2 regions of the Brenneria izadpanahii genome follow, and region 2 is predicted to be linked to the other one. Evidence: predicted binding sites of a transcription regulator. Region 2 holds the regulator's gene; the other holds the start of a gene.
What was found. Region 2 encodes PhoB, which activates phosphate uptake and scavenging genes when phosphate is short. Its sites were predicted from a motif close to CTGTCATAAAACTGNCNNAT; they were not measured.

Region 1 (8,072 bases), 1.3 Mb from region 2:
CGGCATTAAACTGCCCGGAAATGTGTTTATTAAGATTCAAATTATCCATGATGCTTCCCGTAATCAACCGTAACGGCCGGTGATGTAATCTTCAGTCTGTTTCTGCCGTGGCGCAGTAAACAACGTGTCGGTATCGCTGAATTCGATCAGTTCACCCAGATACATAAATGCAGTGTAGTCCGAACAGCGCGCAGCCTGCTGCATATTGTGGGTGACGATAACCACGGTGTAATCATTCTTCAGCTCAGAAATCAGCTCTTCAATTCTGCCGGTAGAGATCGGGTCAAGGGCAGAGCAGGGCTCATCCAACAGCAGCACATCAGGACGAATGGCGATGCCTCGCGCAATGCACAGACGCTGCTGCTGACCGCCAGATAAACTGTAACCGCTCTGATGCAGCTTATCTTTGGTTTCGTGCCACAACGCGGCTTTGGTTAACGCCCATTCCACCCGTTCATCCATATCCGCCCGCGATAACTTCTCAAACAACCGCACGCCGAAGGCAATGTTGTCATAAATGGACATCGGAAACGGCGTCGGCTTCTGGAATACCATTCCCACCTTGGCCCTGAGCAGCGAGATATCCTTTCTATCACTCAGAATATTATCGCCATCGAGCAGGATCTCGCCCTCGGCGCGCTGTTCCGGATAGAGCTGATACATCTTGTTCAGGGTACGCAGCAGCGTCGATTTACCGCAGCCCGAAGGGCCGATAAAAGCTGTAACCTGATTGGTGGCGATATCCAGCGTGATGTCTTTCAACGCATGGAATTTCCCATAAAAGAAATTCAGATTACGAACCTGGATCTTACTGGTGGATGTCTCAGTAGCCATACTCATTAAGACTTCTCTCTTTTACACGGATGCTGCGAAGCGGCATCTTAAATTTATTAGTGTTTCTTGGCGGAAAAAATAACGCGCGCCAGAATATTCAGCAGCAGGACACACAGGGTAATCAGCAATACCCCAGCCCAGGCCAATTGCTGCCACTCAACAAACGGACTCATGGCAAACTTGAATATGGTCACTGGCAGGTTAGCAATCGGATGCATAAGATCCGTGCTCCAGAACTGATTGGACAGCGACGTAAACAGCAACGGCGCGGTTTCCCCGGCAATACGCGCTATCGCCAGTAAAATCCCCGTCATAATGCCGGAAACAGACGCTTTCAATGTGATGGCGGAAATCATCTTCCATTTCGGTGTTCCTAACGCGTACGCCGCTTCACGCAGGCTATCCGGCACCAGCTTAAGCATATTTTCCGTCGTGCGGATAACGATAGGCACCTGCAGCAGAGCCAGCGCAATCACCCCGGCCCAACCGGAGAAGTGCTCCATTTTCGCCACTACCAGGGTATAGACGAAAAGCCCGACCACTATCGATGGCGCTGACAGCAGGATATCGTTAATAAAGCGGATAATTTCGGCAATAAACGATTTCCGGCCGTACTCGGCCAGATAGATACCGGCCATAATGCCAAGCGGCGTGCCAAAAATGGTCGCCCACAGGATTAACAGACCGCTGCCGACGATGGCGTTTGCCAGCCCGCCGCCTTCGGTATTCGGCGGCGGCGTCATTTCGGTAAATAACGCCAGCGACATCCCGTCAAACCCTTTGCTAACGGTTGAAACCAGGATCCAAACCAGCCAGAAAAGACCGAACGCCATGGTAATCATGGATAAACACAGGGCAATACGGTTTTTTTGTCGCCGCCAGGCCTGCATTTTTTGCCGTGAACGTATCAATTCCTTTTCTTGTTCCATGCCTAATGTCGCCATCAGCGCGCCCCCTCATTTTTTGTCAGACGCATAATCATCAACTTAGAGAACGCCAGAACAATAAAGGTAATAACAAACAGGATCAGACCCAGTTCCATCAACGCCGCGGTGTGCAGACCTGATTCAGCCTCGGCGAATTCGTTCGCCAGCGCCGATGTAATACTGTTACCGGGCATATACAGCGATGCGCTGTCCAGTTGGTAGGTATTCCCGATAATAAAGGTCACCGCCATGGTTTCTCCCAACGCACGGCCTAACCCCAGCATAATGCCGCCAATCACCCCGTTCTTGGTATAAGGCAGAACGATACGCCAGATAACTTCCCAGGTAGTACAACCGATACCGTAGGCGGATTCTTTCATCATCACCGGCGTTTGTTCAAAGACATCGCGCATTACCGCTGCAATATAAGGAATGATCATGATCGCCAGAATCACGCCTGCGGCCAGAATGCCGATACCAAATGCCGGACCTGAGAACAATGAGCCCACGATTGGAATACCGGACAGGACATTGCCGACCGGCTGCTGAAAATACTTGGCGAATAACGGCGCAAAAACAAACAAACCCCACATACCGTAAACGATACTGGGGATCGCGGCCAGCAATTCGATGGCTACACCCAAAGGGCGTTTCAGCCACCCCGGAGCCAGTTCAGTTAAAAACAGCGCAATACCAAAACTGATGGGTATCGCGATAATCAGGGCAATCAGTGAGGTAACGATGGTGCCGTAGATCGGTACCAGCGCGCCGAATTCCTCGGCGGGAGCATCCCAGTTTTTCGTCCACAGAAAGGAAAAACCAAATTTTTCGATGCTGGGCCAGGAAGCCACGATCAGGGAAACAATAATGCCCCCTAATAACAGTAGCGTCACCAACGCGGCCAATTTCACCAGCGCACCAAAAATGATATCGCCATGCTTTCCGGGGGCTTTGATAGTTGGCTTGTACTCAGCCATGTGTCTCTCTTCTTAATTTAACGATGCTTGATAACAAACAAAAGTGCAGCGAAGGATGGAGAGGAGAGTCATTGCCTCTCCATCCCGTTTATCCTGCTGCACTCAGCGAGATAACCTTGCTACCAAACACAAGGAACGTAGTACAATTTTAGTACACTTAATTTTTAACTAAATTATTTTTCTAATTATATTAATACAATGCTTTACCGCTGCTGTCCTTCACATTGGTCTTCCAGGCGGCACGAATCTGTTCAACCACTTCGGTCGGCAGAATGGCGTAATCCAGCGCCGTAGCCTGAGAACCGCCTTTTTCGTAAGCCCAGTCAAAGAACTTCAGGACTTCAGTGCCCTGCTCGGCTTTCGGCTGTTCTTTTTGAATCAGGATGAAAGTCGTTGAGGTGATAGGCCATGCATCATCGCCTTTCTGGTTAGTCAGATCTTGAGCGAAAGATTTGCTCCAGTCTGCGCCTTTGGCCGCATTACTGAAAGTCGTACCTGTCGGGCTGACGACTTTACCGTCTGCGGACAGCAGTTTGGTGTAAGCCAGGTTATTCTGCTTGGCGTAGGCATACTCAACGTAGCCGATGGAGCCCGGAAGACGCTGAACAAACGCGGCGATGCCGTCGTTACCTTTACCGCCCAGACCGGTCGGCCAGTTAACCGTAGAGCCGGCACCGATTTTTTCCTTCCATTCCGGATTCACTTTCGCCAGATAGCTGGTGAACACGAAAGAAGTACCGGAACCATCGGCGCGACGCACTACCGCAATATCCTGATCCGGCAGCTTGGCGTTCGGGTTCAGTTTGGTAATGGCCGGATCGTTCCATTTTTTGATTTTACCCAGGTAGATATCACCCAGCGTTTTACCATCCAGCGTCAGATCGCCGGATTTTATGCCCGGAATGTTCACAGCCAGCACCACGCCGCCGATAACGGTCGGGAACTGGAACAAGCCATCCTGTGCCAGCTTATCGTCAGTCAGCGGCGCATCGGTCGCACCGAAATCGACGGTTTTAGCAATAATCTGTTTTACACCACCTGAAGATCCGATGCCTTGATAGTTAACTTTATTACCGGTTTCTTTCTGATAGGAGTCAGCCCATTTGGCATAGACCGGTGCGGGAAATGTCGCACCAGCGCCAGTGAGATTGGCAGCGGCAAAAGCGGAAACCGCCGTCAGAGAAAACGTTGCCGCGACAATACTGGCAATAGAGGTACGCATAAGTTTCATAATCCCTCCTGTGGGATACCAAAACAAAAGTTGTGTCGACCCGGAGTCGTGATTAATCAGAGTGTAGTTTGCAGGAGGAAAAATAGGACAGTTGAGTGACAGTAAAATGTACGAAATGTGACATTTTTATGACAGAAGGGGAGATTCTGGCGCTTCTGCATGGAAAGACCGATGTAACTGACTACATTATGCATATAAGAAGTACGAGGATACAGCAAAATCCAGCATAGCAATCGCCCCCCTTTTTTCTATTGTTATGCGAAAATCATCCATGATAAACACGCTCTTATCGACAAATTTACGTTTTACTTATTTTTCGCATTCTGACTTGTTTAGAAGCATGAGCAAGGCGCTTCGTCCTACAATACAATGCAAATATAAGAAAAGCCTGGCTATTCATCAACCAACGACTAATTATCAAACTCCCTAAGACGATAAAAGCAAAAACGAACGTGGATAACGGTAGTTGGCCGTCAAATATAGCCTCCCCTGACAAATACAAGATATGAAACAACCAGATAAAGGTAACAAATAAGTAAAGTCCTTTGTAAATCAAAAGCCCTCTATTTTTGCCTCGGGCCACAAGATAACTGGCTGTAAGAATAGAAATACCGAAAACCATCATAGGAATAGCAAAAGAGATAAAATCCTCAAAAGGCCCCATATCAACCAATTGACTGACTAGAAAACTGAAATTTATGGCGCAGGAAACGACCAACAGCATGGTCAGAAGACTAAGTGCAAAGATATTTTGTCGTGGTAACTGCGCCGGAACTTCAGCAATATAACGCTCCATCTTTAGTGTTGAATGGGAAAGTAATGCTTTTTTTCCTTCATCAATGGCCGCATCAGTTTTTCTCCCGTGTTCAATAAGCTCAGAGAAAGCAGTGCCGCAAAGAAAAGCTATGATTTTCATTTTATGATCGCCAGCGACTGTATGGTTCCAATTACATATTGTCCTGACCGCACGACGTTACCAGGAGCAGCAACAATGCCGCTTACTGCGCTGCCAGTGAAGGCCATCATGCTGGTAATGGTGTTCGTTAACTGCTTTTTTAATTCCATCTGGACAGGTTCAACCGGAAATCGTTTTGGATAGATTCCCGCACGAATAGCCGCTTTTATTTCTTTATTGGAAATACCGGGGTTTTGAATTTTGATGATTTGCTCTGTAAGACGGGCACGATCCTGGCGCGGGTAGCCTTTCAGCCATTCGGTGGCTTTAAGGATCTCATCGTTCTGTAAGTCCGCTTCTTTTAGCGCACCGCCATTTACGTTTTACTTATTTTTCGCATTCTAACTTGTTTAGAAGCATGGGCAAGGCGCTTCGTTCTACAATACAACGCAAAGATAAGAAAAGCGTGGCTATTCATTAACCAACGACCGTACCAAAGCACCGCGAATTCGCCAATGAAGAAAACCATTTTTTTCGTATCATGCAATCCTTCAACAAAGACGGTGTATCCTGATGTCGCAATCAACATAAAAAAAACAATAATAAATAGATAATTAAAAACAACTAATCCCTGCACCAGCCCACGCGAGATAAGACGAGCGGCAGAAAGTAAAATGATTAAGAAAATCGACATAGCGCCAAAATATATCGATATAAAAACGGCAGGCACCAGATGGAAGAGGTATAAAGTAAATACCATATTTACTGAAAACGCTATCAGTAAAATGAGATAAACTCCACCAGCAGCAAAAGGATGGGGAATCGCCTGTTCATAAAAGGGTTTATCAAAATAGTCTTCCATTCCCCGCGTCGAGCGCTCGGTCAGCGTATCTCCCCCTTGCCGGATAGCCGTATCAATCTCTTTCCCATGTGCGATGAGATCCTGAAAAGTGCTGCCAACAATGAGCTCTATCCACTTCATTTTATTGTCGCCAGAGATTGAAGTGTACCCAAAACATAATTTCCTGTACGTCTCACATTACCAGGCGCGGCCACAACACCGCTAACGGCGCTTCCAGCAAATGCCATTGCACTATTAAGCGTATTAACCAACTGTTTCTGCAATTCTTTTTGAATGGGCTCAACAGGAAAACGCTTCGGATAAATTCCTGCGCGGATCATCGCCTTAATTTCCTTATTGGAAATACCAGGGTTTTGAGCTTTGATAATTTGCTCTGTAAGACGAGCGCGATCCTGACGCGGATAGGTTTTTAACCAGTCACGAACTTTCAGTGATGAAATAGATTTCATGGTGTTATACGTTCTTAATACCTCCCTCAGCGCCCCACCCGCTGCCGCAAGCGAGATCAAATCCAAAGCCGTTGAAGTCGCTATATACCAATCCTCTGAATCCAACCAGCTAACAGTTTGAGAATCTAATAATCCGATATCTACTACGCGCAATGTACCGTTAATACATTGAGCCCCCGTCGCCATCGTGCCCGCATAAGCAAGAACAGCTAATGCACCACTGGCGCCAGCAGTGATAGGCATAGCCGAAGATCCGAAAATAAAAACAGCAGCAGTTAGTAACGAAGCGCCACAGGATAAAGCCGTTGATGCAATTTCAACCCCCAATGAAGGTGAAGATACAGCCTCTTTGATGCACTTTCCCGTAAAGTGACTATTAAATTGAGGCACTTTACTAACAACCACATGCGTTACCTGACTATGCGACGGATTGGCATAGCGACGAGAAGGACGAACCAGAAAACTGCGGACGCCATCATTGAAAATGATTCCGGCCTGATTGAACGTGCGATGGCAATCCATTGCCTGCCCCAGCGCTTTAAAATCAAAGTCCGCACCAGCGCTATTTCCCATCCATCGGGAAAAATCGTAATTCATTAATCCTTGTTCAGCAGAATAATTCAGCACAGCCATTATATACCTCCATCCGTTGGGGAAAATTAACGACAATCCATTCTCTTATTACTCACAATAGATTTCAAGGTACGAGAAAAAGACTATGACTGTTCGCAGGATATCACTCGCTGACTGCGGCGATATCCCGACGATACAACGCTTTATTATTATGCCTAACGGACCCGATACCCTGTCATCCCAACTCACCGCCAGCGGCGGAAAACCAATGACGTATTAATACCGCCAAAGGCAAAGTTATTGGACTAGCCGGCACGGCCGCCATTACCTATACGTTCTAGCATAGGCATAGCACCCGTTCGCGGAACGTATGTCGGCGGGCAGTAACGCCAAACCCGCGCTGATTTCGCTTCAGGCAGATTGGCGTTGGTCAACACTTTTAATGGGTCTGGCCATTGCCGCCCAACAGTTTATAGATGGTATCCGGCGTATATTTATCATCCTGGTAATAAATCGCCCAGTCGGTAATTAACCCCAAATCGAGCGGATAAACGCCACCCTCTTTCATCTTATCGATATAGAAAGGATGATTTATTAATTTGCCGCTAAAAGCGTCGCCGTTCATCGACTCAGGTATAAACCACATATGTTCACGCTCTTCCTCTGCCGGGTCGCCGTAGGGAATTCCGCATTTGACCAGAAAACGCCATTCGTTTTCCTGCTGCGGCGCGGCTGATTTATTGAGCAGTTTTGCAAAAAAGCCTTTTTTAATCGGTTCCGCGGGCACGGCATAGTTTTCGAACATCCGGCCAAAGTAATGCCAACGCAGCTTAGCCTTGCGCGACATTTCATACGTCTCGGCGTTGGTCCGCCAGAACATGATGGCATTCTGCTCTTCAAATCCCTTAAAAAACGTCTCCAGCGCCGAATTTTCTTCCGTTGCGCGGAATAGCATACAGGATGGCGTCATGTGAACGTCATCACGATCGGCCCGATCGCCAAGAAACTCGCCTTCAGGCGCATCGGTCAGGTCGTAATTCATATCTTCAAGCGGTCTAAGCTGAACGACGGGTATTGGTTTATTAACGTGACGCAGGCCTTCTTCAAAAGGCAACGCCACCACATATTCATACCCAGCTTGCGTTTGCCCGCACAAAATCGGTTTGTTAAACGTAACCTGCTGGTTTTCAATACAGTTATTAGCAAAGTTTCTGAACAATTCAGGAATGCCGTAATAGGAATTCAGCGTATGCGGAATAACCAGCTCCACTTCGGTTATGCCGCAACGGGTAAGCCCGTGGGTATGGAACCAAAACGCGGTCGGT
Region 2 (8,072 bases):
ACGCTGGCATAGCCAATCGCCTCGGTCGAGGCCGAAACGGCCTGCACCACAGAGGCGGAACCAGGAAGCTCATTAACCTGGGGCAGAAAATCGCCGCCGCATAGCGCCCGCTGCTTAAAAAAGCCGTAGGTTCCCGAGGCAGAATTACGCCCATAACGCACCAGCGATCGCTTTTCCCAACTGCCGCCCAACCCCAGATCGCGCCAGTTTTTTGCCGGCTGATGCCCGCCGCAGCGCCGGGTGATGGAAAAAATCGCATCCAACTGCGATAAATTCAGCCCCGGCAATGGATTATCTTGATTAACCATCACCACCAGCGCATCCATGGCGACCGGCACAGCCAGCGGCGGGTAGCCATAGCGTTGAACAAAAGCATCGATCTCGCTGGATTTCATGGCCCGGCTCATCGGCCCCAACTGTGCGGAGCCCGATGCCAGCGCAGTCGGCGCGGAAGAAGAGCCTGCAGCCTGAATCTGTATATTCACGCCGGGATAGCGCCGGCTGAAATCCGCCGCCCAACGCGACATCAGATTAGCCAGCGTATCCGATCCCGCGCTGGAGAGATTACCCGCCAACATTTGAGGTGGTTGCGCCATGCAGAAAAAACCGAGCAACGCTAAAATAGCGCCCGCGATTATATTAACGGCGGATTTCATGAATAAAATTATCCGTCAGGCTTAGAGGTTCGCTGTATTCTCGGCCAGAGAGGCGGGCACAATCAACCTATTCGGCAGCGTAAACACAAAACGAGAGCCTAAACCGAACTCACTGATAACTTCCAAGCGGGAATCATGATGGGTCAGCGCATGTTTAACAATCGCCAGGCCTAACCCGCTGCCGCCGGTCTGCCGCGAGCGCGCTTTATCGACGCGATAAAATCGCTCCGTCAAACGCGGCAAATGCTCCGCCGCGATCCCCGGCCCGTTGTCGCTGACTTGAAACTGCGCGCCCTGAGGCGTTTTTTGCCAGCAAACCTCGATACGGGTGCCTGCCGGCGTATGGTTAATAGCGTTGTAGACCAGATTGGAAACGGCGCTGCGCAGCTGTTCTTCGTTGCCGAAAACATGAAGGTTTTCATTCACGCGGAACACAATCTCATGGCGATCCTGACTTAACGCCTGAGCCTCGCGCTGCAATACGCGCAACATCAGAGGCATGTCGACTTTCTCGCTGAGATCGATGGTAGCGGCGGCTTCAATACGCGACAGGGTTAGCAGCTGTTTGACCAATCCGTCCATACGCCGCGTCTGCTCCTGCATGGTATTCAGAGCCTTACTGCGCAGAGAGTCGTCCAGCGCGTCATCCTGCATCATTTCCAAATATCCTTGCAATACGGTCAAAGGCGTACGCAGCTCATGGCTCACGTTGGCAAAGAAATTACGTCTGGCCCCTTCCAACTGGTGCATCTGGGTAATGTCGCGCGCCACCATCAGCAACTGCCCCTCGGAATAAGGCATAATGCGGAATTCAACGTGGTGGGAGTTATTCAGTTGCAGCGTGAGAGGACGGCTGAAATCCCGCCCTTTCATATAGCTGGCGAATTCAGGATAGCGCAGCAAATTGAGAATATTTTGCCCGCTGTCTTCCGGCCAGCGGAAATTGAGCAGATGCTGGGCCAGCCGGTTGCACCAGAAAATGGTGCCGTCTTCGGTGGTAATCACCACCGCATCCGGTAACGATTCGGCGCCGCTACGAAAACGCTTAATCAATAATGCCAATTCGCGCCGCCGCCGGCGGTTGCGCAATTGCATTTGATAAAGGCCGTAGAACAGCGGTTCCCAGCTCCAGCGTCCGGGCGGCGGCGTCATACTGCGATCGACCCACAGCCAGTAGGAGAGTTTAAGCTGATTGTAAAAATGCCAGCAAAGCACAATCAAAACAGCGGCGAAAAGAAACCAGGGCAGATAACCAAATACCAGCCCCAGCAAAAGCGCGGGCAGACAAAAAAAAGCCAGCTCCAGCGCCAGCCTCTTCCATGATAGACGTTCTAGCACGTTGATGTTTCTCCGGTACGACAACCTTCAATAGCGCGTTGAAAAACGGTACCCCGTTCCTCGAACGGTTTGCACCATTTTATCATGGCCGCTGGTTTCCAGCGCTTTACGCAGCCGGCGGATATGAACATCAACAGTGCGATCTTCAACATAAACGTTAGTGCCCCAAACGTGATTGAGCAACTGTTCACGACTGTAAACCCGTTCGGGGTGAGTCATAAAGAAGTGCAGCAGCTTAAACTCCGTTGGCCCCATGTCCAGCGCGAGTTCTTCCGTCGTTACCCGGTGAGAGGAGGGATCCAGACTCAAGCCGCGCATTTCAATCACCTCTTCAACGGCCATTGGCGAAATGCGGCGCATGACCGCTTTAATGCGCGCCACCAACTCTTTGGGAGAAAAAGGTTTGGTAATGTAATCATCCGCGCCGACTTCCAGCCCGCGCACCCGGTCTTCTTCTTCGCCCCGGGCGGTTAGCATCATGACGGGTATGTCACGAGTCAGCGCTTCACGTTTCATATGCTTGATGAATTGCAACCCCGATCCGCCCGGCAGCATCCAGTCCAGCAATACCAGCTCAGGAAAAGGTTCTGACAGTTGCATTACCGCGCTGTCATAATCTTCAGCTTCGACGGGCTGATAACCATTCTGCTCCAGTACAAAACATACCATTTCACGAATCGGTGCTTCATCTTCCACGACCAATATGCGTCTTGCCATTGTTAATCCTGCCGTTAATCATCGTCGCTGTTAGCATGCGCTGTGCATTATGCGTCAGTTTTGTGACAGATTTATGAAAAAAACGCCGGCGCATTTTTCCACGTCACGGAGTGACGACCCGAAAGGCGGCGGGCTCTCCAGCCCATCGCGAAAAAACGTTCCACCTTGCCGCATATTTTCGAACCGCTTTCCAAACTTATGTTTTCGCAACGACAGCGCGCTCACAGGCCGTTTATAATCAGAGACATTGCGATTACACGCCGTTCAGGGAGTTCCATGCGTATTATTCACACCGCCGACTGGCATCTAGGGCAATATTTCTATACCAAGAGCCGCGCGGCCGAACATCAAGCGTTTCTGCACTGGCTCATTGCTCAGGTCGAACAACATCAGGTGGATGCAGTAATAGTAGCAGGCGATATCTTTGATAACGGTTCTCCGCCAAGTTATGCGCGGGAAATGTATTACCGTTTTGTTGTCGATTTACAGCGTAAAGGCTGTCAGTTAGTCATATTAGCGGGCAACCATGATTCCGTCGCCACCCTGAATGAATCACGGGAATTGCTGGCCCGTCTGAACACGCAGGTCGTTGCCAGCACTGACGGCGATATCGAAAAACAGACGCTTGTGCTGAAAAACCGCCAGGGGCAGCCCGGCGCCGTGCTTTGCGCGATCCCCTTTCTACGTCCGCGCGATCTGATCGTCAGCCAGGCCGGGCAATCCGGCGACGAAAAACAACAGGCATTGCAGGACGCCATCACCGAGCATTACCGGCAGTGCTACCAGTTGGCCTGCCAGACGCGCGAAAGATTGGGGCTGCCGTTGCCCATCATCGCCACCGGCCACCTGACGACCATCGGCGTCACCGCCTCCGAGTCGGTGCGCGATATCTACATCGGTACGCTGGATGCCTTCCCGGCCCAGGCGTTTCCGCCGGCGGACTATATTGCCCTCGGACATATTCACCGTCCGCAACGCGTGACGAAAAGCGAACATATTCGTTACAGCGGTTCCCCTATTCCGCTCAGTTTTGATGAACTGGGCAGTGAAAAATCCGTTTGTCTGGTCAGCTTCGAACCAGATACCCCGCCAGCGATAGAGACGCTTGCGATCCCGATGACGCAGCCAATGCGGCTCATCAAAGGCAATCTGGCCGACATTGAGCGCCAACTCTCCGCCTTCAATGATTATCAGGGCGAAAAAACGGTGTGGCTGGATATCGAAATCAGCACCCAGGATTATCTGAACGATATGCAAAAGCGCATTCAGGCGCTGACCGAGGATTTACCCGTTGAAGTGCTGCTGCTACGCCGCGCCCGCGAACAGCACATGCAGGCGATTGTGCGGCAGGAAAAGGAAACGCTGAATGAACTGACGGTACATGACGTTTTTGAACGGCGGCTGGCGGCGGCCGGCGACCTGGAGGAAAATCGTCGGCAGCGCGTGCGCGCGTTGTTCGATCAGGTTATTGAAGAATTGGAACAGGATAAGCGCGCCGAATGAAAATACTCAGTCTGCGGTTAAAAAACCTCAACGCCCTGAAAGGCGAATGGAAAATCGACTTCACGCAGGAACCTTTTTCCAGCAACGGGCTGTTTGCCATCACCGGCCCGACCGGCGCGGGGAAAACCACGCTGCTCGATGCGATTTGCCTGGCGCTATATCACGAAACGCCAAGACTAAAAAGCATCACCGCCAGCCAGAATGAACTGATGACCCGCAACACGGCCGAATGCCTTGCCGAAGTGGAGTTCGAAGTCAAAGGCGTCGGCTATCGCGCCTTCTGGAGCCAGCGCCGGGCCAGAAACTCCCCCGACGGCAATCTGCAAACCCCGAAAGCGGAGCTGGCGCGTATCAATGACGGCAGGATACTGTGTGAAAAATTGACCGAAAAACTGAGCATGACCGCCGAAATAACCGGGCTGGACTTCGGTCGCTTCACCCGCTCGATGATGCTGTCGCAGGGGCAATTCGCCGCGTTTCTGAATGCGGATGCCAATGACCGCGCCGAACTGCTGGAAGAGCTGACCGGCACCGATATTTACGGGCTCATATCCGAACGCGTTTTCGATCGGCACAAACAGGCCAGGATAGCGTTAGAGACGCTGCAGGCGCGCGCGTCAGGAATTGAGTTACTGAATGATGAACAGCGCCAGTCGCTGGAAACGCAGCTGTCATTATTAACGCAGCGGGAGCAAGAGCTGGTTGCCGAGCGAGAGCAAGCACTAACTTATCAGCGTTGGTTTGAACAGCAGGATCGGTATCTGCACTCGCTGACGGCCGGCAAAACGCAGCGCGACGCGGCGCAAACCGCTATCCAGCAGGCGCAGCCCCAACTCGAACGTCTGGCGCAAAACGAACCGGCGGAAAAACTCAGACCCTTCCAGCAAAACAGGGATCGTTACCAACAGGAGTCCGCGGCGCTGTCGCAGCGCATCGCCGGCCTGGCCGAGCAGCAAAAAACGCAGCTATCCGCCGTAGCCGCGCTGCGCCAAGAGGAAGAAAAGGCGCAGCAAACCTGGCGCCGGCACGTTGATTACCGCCAGCAGCAGGAGGTATTGATCCGTGAACGCGTGATACCGCTGGATCACCAGATAGACAGCCTGCTACAGCAGGGTATAAAACTGCGGCAAGAACTGGAACAGGCGCAAAAACGTCAACAGGACGATCGGCTCAAGCTGGCGCAAACAGCGCAACGGCGCCAGCTTGCCCAACAACGGAGCGAGCAACTTCATAGCTATCGCCAGCAGCACCCGCATCACCAACACTGGGGGGAAAACCTTTCCCTGTGGCGGACCCAGTTTCAGCGTCAGCAACAGCTTGAAAGCGAACTGGCGAATTTGCGCCACAAGCAGGAAAGCTACACGCGACAGTCGGAACAGTTACAGCATCAAACGGCTCAGTTAGCCGCGCAACAAACCAAACAGCAGCATGAAGCCGATCGGGTTCAGCAGCAGTTCGCCCTGCATCAGCAAAGTCTGCAAGAACAGGAAGCATGCCAGCCGCTTGCCGCGTTGCATCAGCAACTTAGCCGCTCCATCGCGCAACGTCCCGACCGCCAGCAATTGGCCACGCTCAGCGCCTTATTTCAGCGGCTGGGCGAGGAGCGGCGGCAGTTGGAAACGCATCAGGCTCAGCAACAGGCGCAAATCGGCCGGTTGGAAGAACAACGCAAACAGCAAAGCAAAGAATACGCTCAGCGCCGCCAGCATTTAGCCGACCTGGATAAACATCACCAGTTGGAAATGCGCATCGTTAAGCTGGAGGAAGAGAGGAAGCGGCTACAGCCTGGCGACGAGTGTCCGCTATGCGGCTCAACGCACCATCCGGCAATCGACCGCTATCAGGCATTACAGCCATCGGAAACCGAGCAACGCTTGCAACTGTTACGTCAGGAAGTCAGCGATCTGGAAAGCGCGCTGACGCGCGCCGAAGCGCAGTTGGTTTCACAACAACAACAGACTGAACAACAACGGCTTGAACTCACCCGAATAGATGAAGAGCGCCAGCGTTTGCTGCAACAGTGGCAGGATGTCAGTAAGCGCTTACAAGGGGATTTCGATCCCGAACAATCCGCCGCAATAACCGCATGGCTGGAGCAGAGCGAAACCCAGGAACAGCACATTCAACGGCAAATTTCGCACCGAGAACAGATACAACGGCAATGGCAGGAAAGTAAGGATTCACTGACCAATGCGAATGCCCTGCTGCAACAGACCCTGCAGCAGATAGAACTGAATACCCAGCGGCAGCAGACGCTGAAAAACGTTCGGACCGAACTGGAACAATCGCTGCAACAAACGCAGGAGCAGCAAAGACAACACCGGTTGGCGCTGGAGCAAACGATCACCGGCTTTGGCCTGGGCCTGCCGGAGGCGGCGGAGCAGTCCGCCTGGCTGACGCAACGCGGCGATGAATGGCGAAAATGGAAAGACGCCGAGCAGGAGCAGCAACAGCTATCTAACCAGTTGTCGGCGCTGGAAGCCGATCGCCAGCACCTGACGAAATCCCTTGAAGAGTTTGAACGGCATCTGCTGGCATTACAGCAGCAGCAGGCGGCGCATATAAAAACCCTGGAGGCGGCGCAACAGCAGCGGCGCGAGCTTTTCGGCGACCAACAAACCGCGGACGTCAGCAATCGGCTTCGGCTAAGCGATCAGCAATATGAGCAGGCCAGCCGACAGGCGCAGGAACAGCGCCAGCAGGCGGAATCATCGTTGAGCCGTTTAACCGGCGAATTGACCGGCTTTCAACAGCAGCAAACCCGCGTAAACGCGTTATGCCAGCAGGCGGCGCAAGACTTCATGCAGGCGTTACAGCACAGTATTTTTACCGACGAGGAGGCATTTCAACGCGCATTGCTTGATGAGCAGGAACGCAACGAACTGCGCGACTGGAAAGAAAAACTGTATCAGCAGTTGCAGCAGGCCAGCGCGCTTCATCAGCAGGCCGAGCAGTCGTTGGCCGCGCATCGGCAGCAACGTCCGGCGACATTGGCGGCTGACGCCACCCCGGCGTCGATACAACAGGCGCTGTCCGAATTCGGCGAGATGCTGAAAACCAACCTTCAACAGCAGGGGGAAATCAATCAGCAGCTAGCCACCGATCGCCGCTACCGCCAGAATCAACAGGCACTGCTGGCCGAAATCGCACAAAGCCAACGCCACTATGACGACTGGAGTTGCCTGAATGAACTTATCGGCTCGCAAAAAGGCGATAAATTCCGCAAATTCGCCCAGGGGCTGACGCTCGATCATCTGGCGTATCTGGCTAATCTGCAACTTGCCCGTCTGCATGGGCGCTATCTGCTGCAACGTCAGACCGATGACGAATTGAAGCTCCAGATCGTCGATACCTGGCAGGCCGACGCCGTCAGAGATACCCGCACTCTTTCGGGCGGAGAAAGTTTTCTGGTTAGTCTGGCGCTGGCGCTGGCGCTCTCCGATCTGGTGAGCAACAAGACCAGTATCGATTCGCTGTTTCTGGACGAGGGCTTCGGCACGCTGGACGCCGAAACGCTGGACGCCGCGCTGGATGCCCTGGATAACCTCAACGCATCCGGCAAAACCATTGGCGTAATCAGTCACGTCGAAGCCATGAAGGAACGCATCCCGGTACAGATCAGGGTCGCTAGAATTAATGGGCTCGGCATCAGCCGCTTAGCGCCGGAATTCGCGGTTTAGTTTAGGTTCGGCCGATGAATAATCTTATTTTTATGCAACATAAGCCGGCCGAATTCGCTATTATGCCCGCTGCCTCAATGAACCTGCGCGCAAATTCGCGCGCCCAGTCTGAGATAACACCATGCTGTGGTTTAAAAATTTAATGATTTACCGCTTAAGCCGGGAAAGCGCTTTCTCT

Region 1: the regulator PhoB is predicted to act here: its motif matches at 4,084-4,103, upstream of pstS (phosphate ABC transporter substrate-binding protein PstS).

The regions. Positions count from the first base shown of each region.
Region 1 is NZ_CP050854.1:5,254,606-5,262,677, reverse strand. It holds gene phoU (phosphate signaling complex protein PhoU) at 1-49, opposite strand, end outside; gene pstB (phosphate ABC transporter ATP-binding protein PstB) at 64-840, opposite strand; gene pstA (phosphate ABC transporter permease PstA) at 891-1,778, opposite strand; gene pstC (phosphate ABC transporter permease PstC) at 1,778-2,737, opposite strand; gene pstS (phosphate ABC transporter substrate-binding protein PstS) at 2,928-3,968, opposite strand; gene HC231_RS23470 (hypothetical protein) at 4,267-4,884, opposite strand; gene HC231_RS23465 (hypothetical protein) at 5,240-5,845, opposite strand; gene ssp4 (Ssp4 family T6SS effector) at 5,842-6,807, opposite strand; gene HC231_RS23455 (DUF4026 domain-containing protein) at 7,187-8,072, opposite strand, start outside.
Region 2 is NZ_CP050854.1:3,945,003-3,953,074, forward strand. It holds gene HC231_RS17625 (PstS family phosphate ABC transporter substrate-binding protein) at 1-656, opposite strand, end outside; gene phoR (phosphate regulon sensor histidine kinase PhoR) at 678-1,994, opposite strand; gene phoB (phosphate response regulator transcription factor PhoB) at 2,022-2,711, opposite strand; gene sbcD (exonuclease subunit SbcD) at 2,988-4,214, shown strand; gene HC231_RS17645 (AAA family ATPase) at 4,211-7,894, shown strand; gene rdgC (recombination-associated protein RdgC) at 8,016-8,072, shown strand, end outside.